DNA from 2 places in the Mesorhizobium sp. M0077 genome. Region 1 is predicted to be linked to the other one. Evidence: riboswitches for the same ligand, from Rfam matches in the RefSeq annotation. Region 1 holds a riboswitch; the other holds the start of a gene.
The links. Region 1 has a riboswitch for S-adenosylmethionine ahead of metX (homoserine O-acetyltransferase MetX). Riboswitches for the same ligand answer to the same signal wherever they lie in the genome.
Positions count from the first base shown of each region.

Region 2: another riboswitch for S-adenosylmethionine. It lies ahead of NKJ57_RS12180 (O-succinylhomoserine sulfhydrylase); the one in region 1 lies ahead of metX (homoserine O-acetyltransferase MetX).

Region 1 is NZ_JAMYUL010000007.1:170,470-177,931, forward strand. It holds gene NKJ57_RS16375 (DUF1194 domain-containing protein) at 1-56, shown strand, start outside; gene NKJ57_RS16380 (glycosyltransferase family 2 protein) at 108-1,043, opposite strand; gene NKJ57_RS16385 (DUF1330 domain-containing protein) at 1,292-1,612, shown strand; gene metW (methionine biosynthesis protein MetW) at 1,620-2,234, opposite strand; gene metX (homoserine O-acetyltransferase MetX) at 2,231-3,400, opposite strand; SAM riboswitch at 3,461-3,538, opposite strand; gene hisC (histidinol-phosphate transaminase) at 3,664-4,773, shown strand; gene NKJ57_RS16405 (prephenate/arogenate dehydrogenase family protein) at 4,778-5,713, shown strand; gene NKJ57_RS16410 (sugar kinase) at 5,721-6,644, opposite strand; gene NKJ57_RS16415 (DUF2125 domain-containing protein) at 6,769-7,462, opposite strand, start outside.
Region 2 is NZ_JAMYUL010000005.1:805-8,266, forward strand. It holds gene NKJ57_RS12170 (ABC transporter substrate-binding protein) at 1-209, opposite strand, end outside; gene NKJ57_RS12175 (2'-deoxycytidine 5'-triphosphate deaminase) at 311-1,405, opposite strand; SAM riboswitch at 1,546-1,623, shown strand; gene NKJ57_RS12180 (O-succinylhomoserine sulfhydrylase) at 1,681-2,871, shown strand; gene NKJ57_RS12185 (ceramide glucosyltransferase) at 2,883-4,034, opposite strand; gene apaG (Co2+/Mg2+ efflux facilitator ApaG/CorD) at 4,257-4,649, shown strand; gene NKJ57_RS12195 (Hsp33 family molecular chaperone) at 4,836-5,867, opposite strand; gene argF (ornithine carbamoyltransferase) at 5,976-6,887, opposite strand; gene NKJ57_RS12205 (aspartate aminotransferase family protein) at 6,906-7,462, opposite strand, start outside.

The sequences.
Region 1 (7,462 bases):
GCGAACGCGACCGGCGGCTATATTCCGACCCATATCTGCCGGAACTCGACAAATGAGGTTTGAGGCAGTTCGGAGGGGAAAGCCGCTGCTCGGCTTGTCGGCAAACTTCAGGCCGGCCGTGCACCGTATTTGTCGCGAAATTCGGCATAGAGATCGCGGCGCCAGCGCCGGCCGCCGACATAGCCACGCAACAGCTGCGGCAGCGAATAGCCAAGCGCCTTCGACGACCGGTTGGCCATATAGCCGGAGAACGCCTGCGAAACCCTGCCCTTGAGTGCATCGGCGATGAGCTGCCGGGCGATCATGTAAGGCGGAATGTAGGGGTAGCGGTCGGCGATATAGGGGTGCTTGTCGATCAAGCTCGCATAGGCTTCGACATAGCCGTCCCGGCGACCGGAGATCGAATTCTCCGAGTTGTACTTTTTCCAGTCGATCACTTCGGACAGCTGCGCGCCGCTGCGACGGGCAAAGCGCAGCAACAATTCGCGATCCTGCATGCGCGTGACGTCACTGTCGTAGCCGCCGATGGCCAGCAGCGACTCGCGCCGGGCGGTGATTGCCGACCCGGCAATGAAGATGGTCTGCGCGACAAGGGCCCGCTCCAGCGAGTCGCGGCTCAGCAGCGCCTCGCGGTTGACGCAGTTGGTGCGGCGATTGCCCTTCAGCGACACGAAGGAACTGATCAGCACTTCGAGCGAGGGATTGTTGTCGAACTGCTCCAGCGTCCGCGCCAGGCGATCCGGCAAATAGACGTCGTCGGAATCGAGGAATGTCACCACCGGCGCCTGCGCCCGCTCGATGCCGGCATTGCGGGCGGCATTGGCGCCGCGCCATTTCGAGCCAACATAGATCAGCCGTGGATCGCGGATTTCGGCAAGTGCGGCTGCCGTACCGTCGGTCGAGCCGTCATCGACGACAATGTGTTCGAACCGGGGAAAATTCTGCGCCAGCACGCTCTCCACGGCGCGCACCACCTTGCTGCGGCGATTGTGCGTCGGTGTGATCACCGAGATCAGCGGAGCGAGGTCGGTTGCCTTGGACATGTTGCTTCGATTGTGCCCCGAAATGCCTGGAGGCCGGAGGTTTTGATGGTCGCCGTCCAAGCCTTACCCCGGGATGGCATTCGATTCGACGCTACAAAAAACCAGCGGCAATGTCATCACAAACTGTTGAGCCAGGACGCCGGTAAGCCGGCCGATTACCCCAGACGTAATCGACCGATGGCCATCATGTCTGCAGATTGCGCCAACGAAGCCGGTCGTCGGGCTTCGATCTCACAGGGAGTTCAGCCATGGCCGCCTACGCCGTCGCCCATATGCGTCAAGTCACAATGGGCCCGCAGATTGTCGAGTATCTGCAGAGGATCGACGCCACATTGGAGCCGTTCGGCGGCCGCTTCCTTGTCCACGGCGGCGACATGGACGTGGTCGAAAACGAATGGCCCGGGCATCTGATCGTCATCGAGTTTCCGGACAGGGCGCATGCGTGGGGCTGGTACGATTCATCAGCCTATCGGGAGATTCTGGCCTTGCGCACCGACAACTCCCACGCCGATGTGATCATCGCCGATGGCGTTCAGCACCCGCACAAGGCGACGGACGTGCTGGAATAGGGGCAAACTACCGCTTCAGCAAGAACACCGCTTGCTGGCCGAAGAAATTCCAGAACCACCATGGCATCGACAGGCCGATCTTCTGGCCGTTGCCGTCGAGCGCGGTGGCTTTCTCGACCGAAGCGCCGAGTTCCTCGACCAGATTGACGAAGTCGCGGATGGTGCAGAAATGGATGTTGGGCGTGTCGTACCAGGAATAGGGCAGGTCCGCGGTCACCGGCATCCGGCCATTGACGAACAGCGACAGCCGCACCCGCCAGTGGCCGAAATTGGGGAAGGAGACGATGGCGCGGTTGCCGATTCGCAGCAGCTCGTCGAGCACCAGCTTCGGGTTGCGGGTCGCCTGCAGCGTCTGAGACAGGACGACGAAGTCAAAACCCTTGTCCGGATAGAATTCGAGGTCGGTATCGGCATCGCCCTGGATGACCGAGAGACCGCGCGCCACGCATTCATTGACGCCGCGCTGCGACAGCTCCAGCCCGCGGCCGTCGACCTGCTTGGTCTCCTGCAGGAGTTCGAGCAGCAGGCCGTCGCCGGAGCCGACATCGAGCACCCGCGACTGCGGCGGTATCAGGTTGGCCACGACTTCGAGGTCGACGCGCTGGCTGCCATTGACGCTCATGAGGCGAGCCCCCTTGCGCGGGCCGCCGAGCCGATGAAGCCCTTGATGGCGGCAAACAGTTCGGGTTCATCGAGCAGGAAGGCATCATGGCCGCGGTCGGTGTCGATCTCGACGAAGGAGACGGAGGCGCCGGCGGCGTTGAGCGCATGCACGATCGAGCGGCTCTCCTCGGTCGGGAACAGCCAGTCCGAGGTGAAGGACACCAGGCAGAAGCGGGTCTTGGTCCCGGCAAAGGCATCTGCCAACCGGCCGCCATGGTCGGCGGCGAGGTCGAAATAATCCATCGAACGGGTCATGTAGAGGTAGGAGTTGGCGTCGAAGCGGTCGACGAATGTCATGCCCTGGTGGCGCAGATAGCTTTCGATCTGGAAATCTGCGTCGAAACCGAAGGTCAGTGCTTCGCGGTCCTGCAGATTGCGGCCGAATTTCCGATGCAGGGCGGCTTCCGACAGATAGGTGATGTGGGCGGCCATGCGCGCCACGGCGAGCCCCTTTTCCGGGCGCTTGCCGTGCTCGAAATATTTGCCGCCATGCCAGTCCGGATCGGCCATGACGGCCTGCCGGCCGACCTCGTGGAAGGCGATGTTCTGCGAGGAATGGCGTGCGCCTGTGGCGATCGGCAGGGCCGAGAAGACGCGCTCGGAATAGCACGATGCCCATTCCAGCACCTGCATGCCGCCCATCGAGCCGCCGAGCACGCAAAACAGCTTTTCGATGCCGAAATGGTCGACCAGCATCAATTGCGCCCGCACCATGTCGCGGATGGTGATGATTGGCAGGTCGAGGCCGTAGGGCTTGCCGGTGGCGGGATTGGTCGAGGCCGGACCGGTGGAGCCGAGGCACCCGCCGATGACGTTGGAGCAGATGACGAAGAAGCGGTTGGTGTCGATGATCTTGCCGGGACCGATCAGCACTTCCCACCAGCCGGGCTTGCCGGTCACCGGATTGGTGTTGGCGACATGCTGGTCGCCGGTCAGCGCGTGGCAGACCAGGATGGCGTTGGTGCGGGCATCGTTGAGGGTGCCATAGGTCTGGTAGGCGATCTGGAACGGCGACAAAAGCGTGCCGGCGTCGAGCTTCAGCGGCTTGTCAGGGCCAAAACGCAACACCGGGCTCGACGGGCTGTCGGCCTCGTTGTTGGTTTTTGTAGCGCGGAGCGCGGCCATGTGACTCTCCTTGCCCGCCGTCAGGCAATAAAAAACCGGCAATGCGATCGCAAAGCCGGTTACGTCACGCAAACGGCCCTTTAGCGAGTTGTTTAACGTGGCTGCAAGCCGACCGGCCAAATCACCACGGAACTGTTGCGTTCTTCTAGAACTCGTGCGGCCCGGCGTCAACGGCCAGCTATGCCCGCCTCTCGACATTCGCGGCTACGGCTTGTATTTCCGCTGCGGCCTCCGGACGGAGGCATTCTGGATGGATTTGCGACATGGACAAGACAGCGGGCAAGGCACGGCCGACGCCCCGCGCGGGCATCATGGACATCGACGCCTATGTACCGGGCAAGAGCACGGCACCTGCCGGCGTCGCCAAGGTCCATAAATTGTCGTCGAACGAGAACCCGCTCGGCCCGTCGCCGAAGGCGATCGAGGCCGCGCGCGAAGTGGCCAGCAAGCTTGATGTCTATCCCGACGGCACCGCCCGCCGGCTGCGCGAGGCGATCGCCGAGGTGCACGGCCTCAACCCGGCAAACATCATCTGCTCCAACGGTTCCGACGAGATACTTGGCCTGCTGGCGCAGACCTATCTTGCGCCAGGCGATGAGGCGATTTTTACCGAACATGCCTTCATGGTCTACAAGATCTACATTCAGTCGGCGGGGGCCAAGCCGGTTGCTGTGAAGGAAACCGAGGAGCGCGCCGACGTCGACGCGATCCTGGCCGCGGTGACGCCGCGGACCAAAATCATCTTCCTCGCCAATCCCAACAACCCGACCGGCACCTATCTGCCGTTCCAGGAGGTCCGCCGCCTGCATGCCGCGCTCCCAGGCAACGTGCTTCTGGTGCTGGACGCGGCCTATGCCGAGTATGTCAGGCGCAATGACTATGAGGCAGGTATCGAGCTGGCGGGCAGCGCGCAGAATGTGGTCATGACCCGCACCTTCTCCAAGCTCGGCCTTGGCGGCGCGCGCATCGGCTGGATGTATGGCCCACTGCACATCGTCGATGCCATCAACCGCATCCGCGGCCCTTTCAACGTCAACGCAACAGCGATCGAGGCCGGCATTGCCGCCATCCGCGACCGCGCCCATGTCGAGCGCAGTTCGTTGCACAACGAGACCTGGCTCACCTGGCTGAATGAAGAACTGACGAAGCTTGGGCTGCGCGTGACGCCCAGCGTCGGCAATTTCGTCCTCATCCACTTTCCCGACGACAAGAAGCATTCGGCTGAGGCGGCGGACGATTACCTCACCCAGCGCGGCTATATATTGCGGCGCGTTACCGGCTATGGCTTTCCCAATGCGCTGCGCATGAGCGTCGGCACCGAAGAAGCAAATCGCGGCGTCATCGATGCCCTCACGACATTCCTGAAAAGCTGAAACAATGACAGCACCGATGTTTGAAAAGATCGCGCTGGTCGGCATCGGCCTGATCGGCTCGTCGCTGGCCCGCATCATCCGCCGCGAGGGCCTGGCCCGCCATGTCGCCATCGCGACGCGCAGCCCGGCCACGCTGGCGCGGGCGAAGGAGCTCGGTCTTGGCGAGAGCTACACCACCGACGCCAGGGAAGCAGTCCGCGACGCCGACCTGATCATCGTCTCGGTGCCAGTGGGGTCGTCGGGCGAGGTGGCGCAAGAGATCGCAGCGGCGCTGAAAAAGGGCGCCATCCTCACCGATGTCGGTTCGACCAAGGCCTCGGTCATTGCGCAAATGCAGCCCTATGTACCGGACGGCGTGCACTTTATTCCGGGGCACCCGCTGGCAGGTACGGAGAAATCGGGCCCGGATGCGGGTTTCGCCGACCTGTTCGAAAACCGCTGGTGCATCTTCACGCCGCTGCCGGGAACCGATCCGGCCGCGCTGGAAAAGCTGTCGGAATTCTGGCGGCGCTGCGGCTCCAACATCGACACGATGGACCCGCAGCATCATGACATGACGCTGGCCATCGTTTCGCATCTTCCGCACATCATTGCCTACAACATCGTCGGCACGGCCGACGATCTGGAATCGGTGACCAAGTCGGAAGTGATCAAATATTCGGCTTCCGGTTTCCGCGACTTCACCCGTCTGGCCGCCTCCGACCCGACCATGTGGCGCGACGTGTGCCTGCACAACAAGGATGCCATCCTGGAAATGCTGGCGCGCTTTTCGGAGGACCTCGCCTCGCTGCAGCGGGCGATCCGCTGGGGCGACGGCGACAAGCTGTTCGACCTGTTCACCCGCACCCGGGCCGTTCGCCGTTCGATCATCGAGGCCGGCCAGGATATCGACGTGCCGGATTTCGGCCGGCAGGCGGTCGAGCACCCGGTGAAAAGTTAAATCTGTTTCAGACGGGCCAGGTCGCCGCGACCATGGCCATTGCCTCGTCCCTGTTTGGCGCCCCCAGCCGGCCGCCGAAGCGCTGGCATTTGAGCGCGGCCGCCGCGCTGGCAAAGCGCAACGCCTGCTCGATCGGCATGGTTTCCGCCAACGCGACAGCAAAGGCGCCGTGGAAGACGTCGCCGGCGGCAAGCGTGTCGATCGCCTTGATCTTCGGCGCCGCGATGTGGCGCACGCATCCGGCGGACCGGTCATGCCACCAGCTTCCCGCGGCGCCGCCGGTAACCGCCACGAAGGCATCGGTGCGGCTGGCGAGGTCGGCACAGGCGGTTTCGGGGTCCAGCGCATGGCCGCAGACGATGCGTGCCGCCGTCTCCGAAGCGACGATGTGCGATGCCAGCGGCAGCAGGCGCTCCAGCACCTCAACCGGCGCCGTGTCGGCGTCGAGGATGGCGGGACGGCCGGCGCTGCGCGCGGCGGTCAAGGCAAGAGCGGCGGCGCCCGGCCAGCGCACATCGACCAGCACGGCATCGAAGCCGGAAAGATCGGCGACAGGCACCGCCTCGGGGTCGGCCTGCGCCTTTGGGTCGTAGAAGGGCACGATGATGCGCTCGCCATGAGCGTCGACCAGGATCGCGGCCAGCGCCGAGCGGGCGCCTTCGACGCGGCGGACAAAGCGGCAATCGACGCCCTCGGCCTCGATGCCGGCCAGCAATTGGTCGCCGACGGCATCGTCACCTGCACTTGCCCACAGGAACACCTCGGCGCCGAGACGGCGGGCGGCGCAGGCAGCACTTGTCGCCATGCCCGAGGCGATCTGGATGCCGTCCGAGGCGATGAACTTGCCCTGATGCGTGGGCAGGGTTTCGACGCGCAGGATGGTATCCAGCGTCAGCGCGCCAACGCTCAGCAGTTTCACCGGTCGGTTCATGCGTCGGCTTGCTCGAGCATGATCTCGCCCCAATAGCCGTTCCCGCTCTTTGCGATCATGCTCTATCTCTTTGTTTTAACGCAATTCCGGACGGAAAACCGCTCACACTTTTCCTGGAATTGCTCTAATCGAGCGGCTTGATCTTGCCCAGCGGAATGAAGCCGAGCGAGACCTTGCCCTTCACCACCTTGAGCGGCATCGACGGTTCGTTGCCGAGCAGCGCCAGACCGGCAAAGCCTTGCTCGATCTGGCTCTTCTGCTCGGGGATTGCGGTGGCGAGGATTGCCGCCACGGCTTTGGGATCCTGCAGCTTGATCGTCAGGTCGGCATTGACCTGGCCGTTGGCGTCGACCGACACCGGGCCGGAGACGGTGATGCGCGCGGTTCCCGACGACAGATCGAGCTTGTGGATGTCGACCGCCTGGCCGCGCAGGCTCCTGGCCTGCGTCTTCATCAGCGCGACGCCGTTCTTCAGCGTCGCGTCGCCGCTGCCGTCGAGCGGCGGCAGCACGCGCCCGCCGATCGCGTCGGCGTCGATCTCAAGATCGGTGAAGCTGCCGACGTAGCCGATGTCCTGGCCGTCGGGTCGCAACTCGCCCGCCGCGGTTCCGGCGCTGAACAGTGAAACCGGGTCGGTGTCGTCGGCCGGATCGGTCTGGCCGGACAAGCTCTCGGCCTGCAGCGAAATGCTGCGTGGCAAGGGCCAGGAGAGCTTGGCATTGGCCTGCAGATTGTCCCAGTCGATCCATAGCGGCGCCATCCCCGGCACCGAGGTGCGCAGCGGCCCACGCAACTCGGCGGCAGGCGACAAAGGCCGG
Region 2 (7,462 bases), on a different contig from region 1:
TCGCACTCGACCTTCATCTGCGCACACAGCGCATTGGCAATGTCGATGTCGAAGCCCTCGATCTTGCCGTCCGCGGTGATGGTGTTGAAGGGCGGATAGGCGCCCTCGGTGCCGATCTTCAATTTCTCCTGCGCCTCAGCCAGCGAGCCGGCCGATATCACCAGCATGGCAGCGCTCGCTGCCGATATGATCCATCTTGAAATCTGCATTTCGGTTCCCCTTGCGCGCCGTTCTCTTGCCGGCCACCGAAAGGCAGCCAAGCATGGTGAGGCAGCGCAGGCAAGTATTTTGCCTGACGGTGATCGAAGGTTCAGCCGGCGGGGCGGAAATGCTTGGAGAGCTTGAGGCCTTGCGCCTGGTAATTCGAGCCGAGATCGGTGCCGTAAAGCGCCTGCGGCCGCTTCAGCATGTGTTCGTAGACCAGCCGGCCGACGATCTGGCCGTGGTCGAGGATGAACGGCACTTCGTGGCTGCGCACTTCGAGCACCGCCCGGCTGCCGGTGCCGCCTGAGGCCGAATGGCCGAAGCCCGGATCGAAGAAGCCGGCATAGTGAACACGGAATTCGCCAACCAGCGGATCGAAGGGCGTCATCTCGGCGGCGTAGAGCGGCGGCACGTGCACGGCTTCGCGGCTGACCAGGATGTAGAACTCGTCCGGGTCGAGCACCAGTTCGCCGGCGCCGCTCTTATAGAGCGGCTCCCAGAAATCGACGGCATCCTGGACGGCGCGCTTGTCGACATCGACCAAGCCGGTGTGATGCTTGCCGCGATAGCCGACCAGGCCGTTCTGGTCGCCGTCAAGATCGATCGACAGCGCAATGCCGCCGCCGGAAATGTTGGGCGGCTCGGTCGCCACCAGCATCTCGGCGCGGTGCAATTCGTTCAGTTCTGCCTCCGACAACAGCGCGTTGCCGGTGCGAAAGCGGATCTGCGACAGCCTCGATCCGGCGCGTACGACGATCGGGAAGGTGCGCGGACTGACTTCGAGATAAAGCGGCCCGTGATAGCCGGGGGCGATCTTGTCGAACTCATGGCCGCGATCGGTCATCACCCGGGTGAAGATGTCGAGCCGGCCGGTCGAGCTCTTCGGGTTGGCCGAGGCCGACACGTTTGCGGGCAGCGCCAGGCTTTCGAGCAGCGGCACGATGTAGACGCAGCCGGTTTCCAGCACCGCGCCCTCGGCGAGACTGAACTCATGCAATTTCAGCCGGTGAAGCTTGTCGGCCACCAGATGATCGGGACCCGGCAGGAAGGAGGCGCGCACGCGAAAAGCCTTGTCGCCGAGCCTGAGATCGAGGCTCGCCGGCTGCACCTGGTCGACATCGAGCGCGCGCGGCGACTTCAGCGCGCCGGACTGAAACAGCGCGGAAATGTCCTGATCGGGAAGAATGCCTGTCTGCCGCAAAAGGCTGGCTCCGCTCCAAGGTCGGTCTCTTTGTGGCAGGTTCTTGCCGCAAAACCGCTGGATATTATTGCGGAACCTGCCTGGTACAAACCTCTTAATGAAGCCGGCAATTGACGCAAGCGCAGGTGAGGTCTAAAGGGTCGTTATCCCGTGGTGATTTGGCCGGTCGGCTTGCAGCCACGTTAAACAAGTCGCTAAAGGACCGTCGGGCCGCAAGGCCATATGGACCGGTTGCGACTTTCGCGGCCGGTTTTTTTGTGTCTGGAACAAAAGCGATGAGCACCAAGAAGCGTAACTGGAAACCTCAGACCGCACTCGTGCACGGGGGAACGCTGCGTTCCCAGTTCGGCGAGACGTCCGAAGCGATGTACCTCACCCAAGGCTATGTCTACGAGACGGCGCAGGCTGCCGAGGCCCGTTTCAAGGGCGAGGAGCCGGGCTTCATCTATTCGCGCTATGCCAACCCTACCGTCGACATGTTCGAAAAGCGCATGTGCGCGCTGGAGGGTGCCGAAGATGCGCGCGCCACGGCGTCCGGCATGGCGGCGGTGACGGCAGCGCTCCTGTGCAGCGCCAAGGCCGGCGACCATATCGTTGCGGCGCGCGCGCTGTTCGGCTCCTGCCGCTGGGTGGTGGAGACGCTGGCGCCGAAATACGGCATCGAGGCAACGCTGGTCGACGGCACCGACATCGCCAACTGGGAAAAGGCGGTGCGGCCGAACACGAAACTGTTCTTCCTGGAAAGCCCGACCAATCCGACGCTGGAAGTGGTCGACATCGCAGCGGTGGCGGCGCTCGCCACCTCGATCGGCGCCAGGCTGATCGTCGACAATGTCTTTGCCACGCCCTTGCAGCAGAAGCCCTTGCAGCTCGGCGCCCATATCGTCGTCTACTCCGCGACCAAGCACATTGACGGCCAGGGACGCTGTCTCGGCGGCATCATCCTGTCGGACAAGAAATGGATCGACGAGAATTTGCACGACTATTTCCGCCACACCGGCCCGAGCCTGTCGCCGTTCAACGCCTGGACGCTGCTCAAGGGCCTGGAGACGCTGCCGGTTCGGGTGCGCCAGCAGACGGAAAGCGCGGCCAAGATCGCGGATTTCCTGGCAGGACGGCCGGAAATCGCCCGCGTCATCTATCCCGGCCGCGCCGACCACCCGCAGGCCGACATCGTCAAGAAGCAGATGACAGGCGGATCGACGCTGATCTGCCTCGACGTCAAGGGCGGCAAGCAGGCGGCCTTCGCCTTGCAGAACGCGCTCGACATCGTGCTGATCTCCAACAATCTCGGCGACGCCAAGAGCCTGATCACCCATCCGGCGACCACCACGCACAAGAACCTCAGCGACGAAGCTCGCGCCGAGCTCGGCATCGGGCCGGGAACGCTCAGGCTGTCGGTCGGCCTTGAGGACACGGACGATCTGCTGGAGGACGTTGCGCAGGCGCTGAAGGCAGCCGGGTAGGCCGCGAGGCGTCACGCTCCCGACGAAGCCTCTTCCAGCTCGGCTGCCTTGGTGCCGATGATCATGGTGTTGCCGCGCCAGTCGACGGCGCCGCTCAGCCAGCCGCGCGCCCAGATGGCGGGAAGCATCATGTCGCGGACCATCATCGCCGGGACCATGCGCAGCGACAGGTGCCAGCCCTTGGCCGCGGCCAGCGCGCATTCGGGAATGTAGGCCGCCGCCAGCACGGCCAACACCGTGGCCGGCAGGCTGACGCCGGCACTTGCTGCCGCCACCAGCGCCAACGCCAACGGCACGGCGACGCCGGTCAGGATCTCGGGTGCGAAAAACAGCGGGAAGGTGACGCGGCGCAACCGCGCCCAGCGCGCCTGACGCGACCAGATGTCGGCAAGTCGGCGCTGCCCCAGTGGTTGCTCGAAAGGCGAGGCAACGAGATTGACGCGCAGGCCCAGTCCGTTGACCAGCTTGGTCGCAGCAGCATCCTCGGCGATCTCGGCGGCCAGCGCGCGGATACCGCCATTGGTATCGAGCATCGGCTTGTTCCACAGCATGCTCTTGCCCTGGGCAAAGCCGAGGCCAAGCGCCTCGCCGGCATATTGCCAGCGCGCCTGCAGCGTGTTGAGGAACGCGCATTCGACCTCGGCCCAGAAGCCATCCGGCCGAGAGCCGATCGGCGTCGAGCAGATAAGCCCGGTATTGGTCCGCCAGGCCGCCATCATGTGCTGGACGTAATCCCTAGGCATCAGCACGTTGGAATCCGCGAGAATAACCCAATGAAAGTGCGCCGCTTCCCAGCCCTTGACGCAGTTGTTGAGCTTCGGGTTGCTGCTGACGCGGTCGTCGCCGATCAGCAGCCTAGCCGGTACCTTGGGAAACAGGACGATCGCCCTGTTTATCAGTTTGACGACGGGATCGTCGGCGTGAGCGACGCAGAAGATCAGTTCGTAGCGCGGCCAGTCGAGCGAGAAAGCTCGCTGCAGCGTCTCTTGTGTGAACGGCTCCACGCCGCGCGACGGCACGACGATCGAGACCGGCGGCTGCTCGTTGGACGGCGGAGGGATGAGACGGCGCGCTTTCAGCTTCGACGATGCAAGCAGGATGCTGGCGAGATTGGAAAGAAGCAAAGCGGAGGAAGCGAAGGCGGCTGTGAGAGCTGGTTCCATCGAGATCTGGTCACTCCGGAAAGGCCGCTCACGGCTGCTTTGTCAGTCGACAGATGGGCCTTGAGTCGCCGGCAAGGTTTGCGCACACCAACATTGTCATATGTCACTTAAATGACATTGTTTGTCGGCACCTGCGCTTTGAGGCTGGCAGGACATGCCGCTCTGCGCGTATCAAACCGCATGGCGCGACAAATGTTCCCTGCTGCGCAACCGGAGCAGCCCATGTATCGCGCCGTCACGCGCAACATCGAAGTGCAGGTCAGACCGTTCTACCTGGAGGACCGCTCGGACCCGGCGGAGAACCGTTATGTCTGGGGCTACCAGGTCACGATCGACAACCAGTCGGACGATTTCGTGCAGCTTATGTCGCGTTACTGGCACATCACCGACGGCAGCGGCCGGGTCGAGGAAGTGCGCGGCGCCGGCGTGGTCGGCGACCAGCCTGAGCTCAATCCCGGCGACAGCTATCAATACACGTCAGGCTGCCCGCTCTCGACGCCGTCCGGCTTCATGGTCGGCCACTACACCATGCGCAACAAAAAGGGCGAGACGTTCGACGTCGCTATTCCCGCGTTTTCGCTGGATCTGCCGGGGACCCGACGGACGGTGAATTAGGGGTTTTCTCCCCGTCACTATACGGGGAGAAATGCCCGGCAGGGCAATGAGGGGCAGCGCCAGACTCATGAGGTTATCTTCCACGCACATGACCTAGGCTATGCGCGGCCATTCACCAAAGTTCGCGCTGCCCCTCATCCGCCCTTCGGGCACCTTCTCCCCGTGAACGGGGAGAAGGAAAAGACTTCACTGAGCTGCGAATTCCGCCGGGTCGAAGTCGTACTGCTTCGAGCAGAACTCGCAGGCGACGTGGATGCCGCCATCTTCGGTGCTGTCCTTGATTTCCTGCGCGGAAAACCCCTCGAGGATGCCGCGTATCTTGTCCCTTGAGCAGGAACATTGGTCGGCAACCGGCACGCCGCCGAAGACGCGCACGCCATGTTCGTGGAACAGCCTGTAGAGCAGCCGCTCGGCGCCGATGGTCGGGTCGATCAGCTCGGTCGGCTCGATGGTGCCGAGCAGCGCCACCAGCTCGCGCCAAGAATTGTCGGCCGGCTCGTTCATCACGTCGCGCGGATCGCCGTCGCCCCCCGAAATGTCGGGCACGCGCATGCGCTCGGGCGACTGCGGCAGGAACTGCGCCAGGATACCGCCGGCGCGCCACTGCTCGCGCGCACCGCCGGGGCCGGGCGTCAGCAGCTTGGCCACCGACAGCCTGAGGTCGGTCGGGATCTGCTCCGACTGGCGGAAATAGGTGCGCGCGGCGTCTTCCAGCGTCTCGCCGTCGAGCTGGACGATGCCCTGATAGCGCTGCGTGTGCGCGCCCTGGTCGATGGTCAGCGCCAAAACGCCGCTGCCCAGCAGCGTCTGCTGCGAGGTCTGGCCTGCGGCCACCAGGGCCTCCAGCCGGTCGGCGTCGAAACGCGCATAGGCGCGCAATGCCGAAGGCGTGGAGAAATCCGCGACCAGCATGTCGACCGGGCCGTCGGTGCGGGTCTGCAGGATGAACTTGCCTTCGAATTTGAGCGAGGTGCCGAGCAGCACCGTCAGCACACAGGCTTCCGCGAGCAGGCGGGCGACCGGCTCGGGATAGTCGTGACGGTTGAGGATGGCGTCGAGCATCGGCCCGAGTTGCACGGTGCGGCCGCGCACGTCGAGCGGGCCGACCTCGAAGGGTACGACATGATCGTCGCCGGCATAGCCGAACTCGCCGAGTTTGGGGTGATGTTCAGTCACTTGATGCGTTTCCAACATGACAAAGCTCCAGGGCGCGGCCATGCGGCCCGGAGGGGTGCATGCGTCCAAACGCGCTTGATTTGCGTGATGGGGCGCAAATAGGCATCGCGCCGCCCCGGATCAAGCGCTTGGAGATCAAGCGCCTGGAGATCAAGCGCCCAGACACCAGGCCAAAACCGCCTTCTGGGCGTGGAGCCGGTTCTCGGCTTCGTCGAAGACCACCGAATGCGGACCGTCGATGACCTCGTCGGTGACTTCCTCGCCGCGATGCGCCGGCAGGCAGTGCATGAACAGGGCGTCGGGCTTGGCCCTCGCCATCAGCGCCGCATTGACCTGATAGGGCGAGAAGACATTATGGCCGCGGGCGCGGTGTTCCTGGCCCATCGACACCCAGCAGTCGGTGACGATGCAGTCGGCCTGGTCGACGGCCTCTTCGGGCGAGCGGGTGAAGTGCAGCTTGCCGCCATTGGTCTTCGACCAGTCGATGTGCTTCTGCGCCGGCTCGCTGCCTTCCGGCACTGCGACGTTCAGGTTGAAGCGGAACCGCGCCGAGGCCTCGAGCAGCGAATGCAGCACGTTGTTGCCGTCGCCGGTCCAGGCGATGGTCTTGCCGGCAACCGGACCGCGATGCTCCTCGAAGGTCATGATGTCGGCCATCAGCTGACAGGGATGGGTGTCGTCGGTCAGCCCGTTGATGACCGGAATCGTGGCATTCTCGGTCAGCTCGAGCAGCCGCTCATGCGACGTGGTGCGGATCATGATGGCGTCCACATAGCGCGACAGCACCTTGGCGGTGTCGGCAATGGTCTCGGAGCGGCCGAGCTGCATTTCGGTGCCGGTCAGCATGATGGTCTCGCCGCCGAGCTGTCGCATGCCGACGTCGAAGGACACGCGCGTGCGCGTCGACGGCTTGTCGAAGATCATGGCCAGCACCTTGCCTTCGAGCGGTTTGGTCCGTTCGCCGGCCTTGAGGCGCGCCTTGCGCACCACCGCATCGTCCAGCATCAGGCGCAGATCGCCTTCGGAAACGGCGGAAAGATCGGTGAAATGGCGAAGGCTCATCGGGAATGGTTCTCGGGATTACTTCGCGGCGGCCGCGGCGATGGCGTCGGTCAGGCCCTTGGCGCCGGCGCGGATGCGATCGAGCGCTTCGCCGATCTCGGCGTCGGTGACGGTCAGCGGCGGCAGCAGACGAATGACGTTGTCGCCTGCCGGCACCGCCAGCAGATGCTGGTCGCGCAGCGCCATGTTGACCTTGGTGTTGGGCATGGCGCATTTCAGGCCAAGCATCAGGCCGCTGCCCCTGATGCCTTCGATGACATCGGGAAATTCGTCGGCGACCGCCGCCAGGCCCTGCTTCATCAGCAATGCCTTGCGCTGGACGTCTTCGAGGAAGCCGTCTTCCAGCACGACGTCGAGCACAGCGTTGCCGACCGCCATGGCCAGCGGATTGCCGCCGAAAGTGGTGCCATGCACGCCTGCCGTCATGCCGACGACAGCGTCGTCGGTGGCGAGGCACGCGCCCATCGGGAAGCCGCCGCCAATGCCCTTGGCAATCGCCATGATGTCTGGCGTCACGCCGGTCCATTCATGCGCGAACAGCTTTCCGGTGCGACCGATACCGCACTGGACCTCAT